2 regions of the Exiguobacterium sp. KKT215 genome follow, and region 1 is predicted to be linked to the other one. Evidence: riboswitches for the same ligand, from Rfam matches in the RefSeq annotation. Region 1 holds a riboswitch; the other holds the start of a gene.
What was found. A riboswitch is a leader RNA that binds a small molecule or an ion and turns the genes downstream of it on or off. The one in region 1 is predicted to bind FMN.
Positions count from the first base shown of each region.

Region 2: linked by a shared signal. The riboswitch ahead of ribD (bifunctional diaminohydroxyphosphoribosylaminopyrimidine deaminase/5-amino-6-(5-phosphoribosylamino)uracil reductase RibD) and the one ahead of ACZ2GZ_RS04990 (ECF transporter S component) in region 1 are both predicted to bind FMN.

Region 1 is NZ_CM145756.1:947,365-949,844, forward strand. Features, by position in the region: gene ACZ2GZ_RS04985 (nucleotidyltransferase family protein) at 1-315, opposite strand, end outside; gene ACZ2GZ_RS04990 (ECF transporter S component) at 394-981, opposite strand; FMN riboswitch at 1,141-1,282, opposite strand; gene ACZ2GZ_RS04995 (HesB/IscA family protein) at 1,380-1,736, shown strand; gene ACZ2GZ_RS05000 (hypothetical protein) at 1,777-2,019, opposite strand; gene ACZ2GZ_RS05005 (NAD-dependent epimerase/dehydratase family protein) at 2,148-2,480, shown strand, end outside.
Region 2 is NZ_CM145756.1:731,777-734,256, forward strand. Features, by position in the region: gene ACZ2GZ_RS03850 (undecaprenyl-diphosphate phosphatase) at 1-437, shown strand, start outside; FMN riboswitch at 532-674, shown strand; gene ribD (bifunctional diaminohydroxyphosphoribosylaminopyrimidine deaminase/5-amino-6-(5-phosphoribosylamino)uracil reductase RibD) at 827-1,906, shown strand; gene ribE (riboflavin synthase) at 1,887-2,480, shown strand, end outside.

The DNA.
Region 1 (2,480 bases):
TGGCAATTGATTGACCAGGTGCATGCGGGCTTGGTTTTTGACCGACCAAGGGACGTTTGGTAACAGAGCGTATAGTTGTGCCTCATACTCTTTTTCGATTGCTTCGTCGTTGTGAGATTGGTCAAAGTAGATGACGTCGACATCTTCGGTCGGCGTCGGTACTGGATAGCCGTGCACGTCATCCCATATCTTCGCCCGTACGTATCCGGCACAGATCCACCAGTCGGGTAAATTGAGCGAAGCGACGGTCGTCAATAGACGCATCAATTCATCATCATTTTCTAAAAAAAGGGTCACCTCTTCAGTCGTGTTCAATCCATCTCCTCCAATCCTCTCCTAAGCATAACGTATCCAAATAAAAAGCACCTCGATCGAAATCGAGGTGCATGTCAGTTACGCTTGAAGTTGCATCCGCTGGCGTTCGATCCACGGCTTCAACTTGAGGAAGAGTGGGACGAACAAGGCGCTGATCAACAACGCTTTAATAAGGTTGAACGGCAAGATGCCATAGAGGACGAGGTCCGTTTTGACTGCCGGTTGCGCCATCTCGGTCATGCCGAAGAAGAACGCGTATGCTGGTAAGATGAGCAAATAGTTCAAAATCGCCAAGCTGAGTGCCATCGTGATTGTGCCGGCCACGAGGCCTGAAGCGAGCGCTTTATTCGTTTTACGTTTATGGTAGAACCATGCGACCGGATACATGAAAGCGACACCTGCAAAGAAGTTTGCGACTTCACCGACCGGAACGCCGCCACCGTTAAAGACATAGTAGAGGACGTTTTTTAGAGCGACGACCACGACGCCTGCGAGTGGGGAGAACACGATTCCGGCGACGAGCGCGGGAATGTCACTAAAGTCCACTTTTAGGAATGGTGGTAGGAATGGCAGCGGGAAGTTAAAGAGCATGAGGACAAAAGAAATGGCCCCGAGCATCGATAGCGTCACCAGTGTTGTCAATCGTTTGTTGCGCGTTGTTTTCATCAAAATCTCTCCTTTTGTCGCTCCTTGATGAATGGCACCCGTCGCATAGAAAAACCCGATTGTATCAAACAATCGGGAGAGTTTACGCGCATACGAAATAGATGTTCTCGTCGGCGTTTAGACCACGCCAAAGAAAACATCCGGATATCGGTCGGATGCCGCCATCTTCTCCCATCCAGACTATACTGTCGGCTTTCGAATCTCACGAAATCAGCAAGCAACGCCTTGCTCGCTCACGGGCTGAGAAGATCATGTCTTCAATACCGCCGGTCGGGAATTTCACCCTGCCCCGAAGATGGAACGATTTAATTTTTTTTGTTACAGTTTAGTTATACAAGATATTTCACAAAATCTCAAGTCAGTTGACTTGAAGTTAAGATAATGAAGGAGGAGTTCAGATGATTCATTTGACAGAGTCAGCTGCATTGCAAGTCATCGATATGATGAAACAGACAGAACACCCCGAAAATCAGTACTTGCGCATCAAGGTACAAGGTGGGGGATGCACCGGCCTCTCGTACGGGATGGGGTTTGATGAAGACAAGACGGATCGAGATATCCAGTTCGACCATCACGGCGTCCGTGTCATCGTTGCTGAAGCCGATCATGGCGTCGTCGATGGCCTCGAGATTGACTATAAGCAGTCGATGCTCGGTGGCGGGTTTACGATTAAAAACCCGAACGCCATCGCCACGTGCGGATGCGGTTCGAGTTTCCGGACGGCGTCGAACGCCGGGACACCTGGAGATTGCTAAACGAAAGGCCAATCATATGGACGATTGGCCTTTTTTTGGTTCAGTCGTTTTCTTCCATCAAAATCAAGCGAATCACTTTTGACGTCGCATCCAATTCGATGTGATGTTGCCAAGGGCGGAACGCCGTGATTTTACACGTGTCGGTCGTGATTTGGAATGAACAGACGCTCTCTTCTTCTTGGTCAAGGACCGAGTAGCGGCTGAAATCCGATAAACTTTGGTAGATGGCGTATTGCTTCGGTAACTCACACGTCCATCCTTTTTCTAACATGATTTGATGCATGGGCCTCGCCTCTTTCTTTTCTATATATATAAGAATAACAAAAAAATTCAAGGAAGTGGAAGATTAGGCGAGAGGATGCAAGGGAAAATGAAAAGAGATGTCATTTTTATGTAGGAGGGGTAGGGACGATGAGAAAAGTATTGATATTCGGCGGGTCACGTTATTTCGGAAAGCGATTGGCACTTCGGTTGGCGGAAGCCGGGGATGATGTGACGATTGTGACGCGAGGACAACTCCAAGTGCCCGAGGCGGAAGGAATCCGTTCGATCAAAGGAGACCGACAATCGGTGGCGACGATGAAAGACTTATCGCGCGATCATTATGATGTCGTCTATGACAATATTTGTTTCAACCCATATCAAGCGAAAATCGCCTCGGACGCCTTCATGGACCAAGTCGGCAAATATGTGCTCACGTCGACGATGTCCGTCTATGCACCGGGTGCCGATTTGAAAGAAAGT
Region 2 (2,480 bases), 220 kb from region 1:
TTATCCTGACCGGGGTCGCGCTCTGGTTCATCCGGAATATGCGAGGGAATAAAGGAGACGGCGGCATCACGCTCCGCGACGCCATCTTAATCGGTCTCGCTCAAGCGGTCGCGCTCATCCCAGGGATCAGTCGCTCCGGGGCGACAATCGTCATGGCGATGTTGCTCGGCATCAAACAAGAGTCGGCGCTTCGCTTCTCGTTCTTCCTGTTCATCCCGATCAGTCTCGGGGTGACGATTTTAGAGGGACCGGAGTTGTTCACGAATCCAGAAACACGTGATTTGTTCGGACCGCTCATCTTGGCGTTCATCGCCTCGTATGCGCTCACGGCCATCTCGCTCAAATGGTTCCAGCACATCATGGCGAAAGGCGAGCTCAAATACTTCTCCTTCTATTGCTGGGTTGTCGGACTCCTCGTCGTTTTATTCTTGGCTTGATTTACAAAGCGTTGCTCACACGAGCGGCGCTTTTTTTGCGCATTTCGTTTTGCCATCCATTTATTTTTGCGCTAAAGTGGAGACGTACAAACAAATATTCCTTCGGGGTCGGGTGAAAGTCCCAACCGGCGGTGATGGGCGCGAGCCTTAAGTCCGTGACCCGGTCGCACGTGTGCGAACGGTGGATCTAGTGCGATTCTAGAGCCGACAGTATAGTCTGGATGGGAGAAGGAAACATGACAGGTCCACGCGACCTGTAGTTCGTCGTACGTTTTTCTGTAAAGAAAACGCTTATTTGGCTTGCCCAAATGACGACGGACGACTCCCACCGAGACCTTGAGGATCATTCCTTGAGGTCTTTTTGTTTGTACGAAACAAGGAGGGAGATTATGCAACAGTACATGCAACAAGCCATCCAATTGGCCAAATCCGCCTCTTCGACCGGCGTCAATCCGCGCGTCGGGGCCGTCGTCGTCAAGGACGGTCGGGTCGTCGGGTTCGGCGCCCACTTGAAGGCGGGGGAAGCGCACGCCGAAGTGCACGCCATCCGCATGGCCGGTGCTGCCGCCTATGGCGCCACGATGTATGTCACGCTCGAACCGTGCTCGCATTATGGCAAGACACCGCCGTGTGCCGATTTAGTCGTAGAGTCGGGCATCAAACGGGTCGTCATCGCGATGAGCGACCCGAATCCGCTCGTGTCAGGGCAAGGCATCGCTCGATTGAAAGCGGCCGGGATTGATGTCGAGGTCGGACTGCTCGAGAGTGAGGCACGAACGCTCAACGTGGCGTTCTTGCGCTCGCTCGAGACGAAACGGCCGTATGTCATCTTAAAGACGGCGACGAGCCTTGACGGCAAAGTCGCCCTCGATACCGGTGACAGCAAGTGGGTGACCGGAACCGAAGCGAGACGGGACGTCCATGAACTGCGGGCGTCGGTCGATGCGATTTTGACCGGTGTCGGCACTGTCCTCGCTGATGACCCGGCCCTCACCGTCCGGCTCGACCGCGAGACGACGGAACCGCTCCGGGTCGTGCTAGACCGAGAGTTACGCACGCCGCTGTCAAGTCAGCTCGTCCGGACGGCGAACGATGTGCCGGTGCTACTCTACACGACGTCCGACGATCAAACGAAGCGGGACGCGTTCATCGAGCGCGGCGTCGAACTCGCGGCGTACACGTCGCTCGACGCTGTGCTGCAAGACGTCTACGCACGCGGCATCGGTCGCCTGCTCGTCGAAGCGGGACCGACGCTCGTCACATCACTCTTGGACGGACGGTTCGTCGACGAGTGGGTCATGTACCAGTCACCGCGCGTGTTCGGCGGCAAGGGCGGATTTTACCGTTCGCATCATGACGGTCCGCTCGATGCAATCAATCGGTATGACGTGCAATCGATCGAGACGGTCGGCGCCGACATCAAACTCATCATGCGAGAGGGGGAGTCCGATGTTCACGGGAATCGTTGAAGAAATCGGTAGTGTCAAGGCAGTGAAACGCAACGGTCCGTCCCTCCGGCTCACGCTCGCCGGAAAAATCGTCCTCGAGGACGTGAAGCTCGGTGACAGTATCTCCGTCAACGGCACCTGTCTCACCGTGACGACGTTCGATCGTGACAGCTTCTCGGTCGATGTCATGCCGGAAACGCTGAAGGCGTCGAGTCTCGACGGGGTCCGCCCCGGCACGAACGTTAACTTGGAGCGGGCTATGCCCGCGAACGGACGCTTCGGTGGTCACTTCGTATCGGGTCACGTCGACGGGGTCGGGCGCATCGTCAAAAAACAATCGCTCGCGAACGCGGTCTATGTCGACATCAGCTGTGAGCCATCTCTCCTCCGTTATATCGTCCCGAAAGGTTCGATTTCGGTCGACGGGACGAGCTTGACGGTGTTTGATGTGACGGAACGCGGCTTCACGTTGTCGCTCATCCCGCACACGTACAGTGAGACAGTGCTCGGGATGAAACAGGCTGGGGATGCGGTCAATTTGGAATGTGACATGTTGGCTAAGTATATGGAAAAACTCGTAAGTCAAAAACCGATG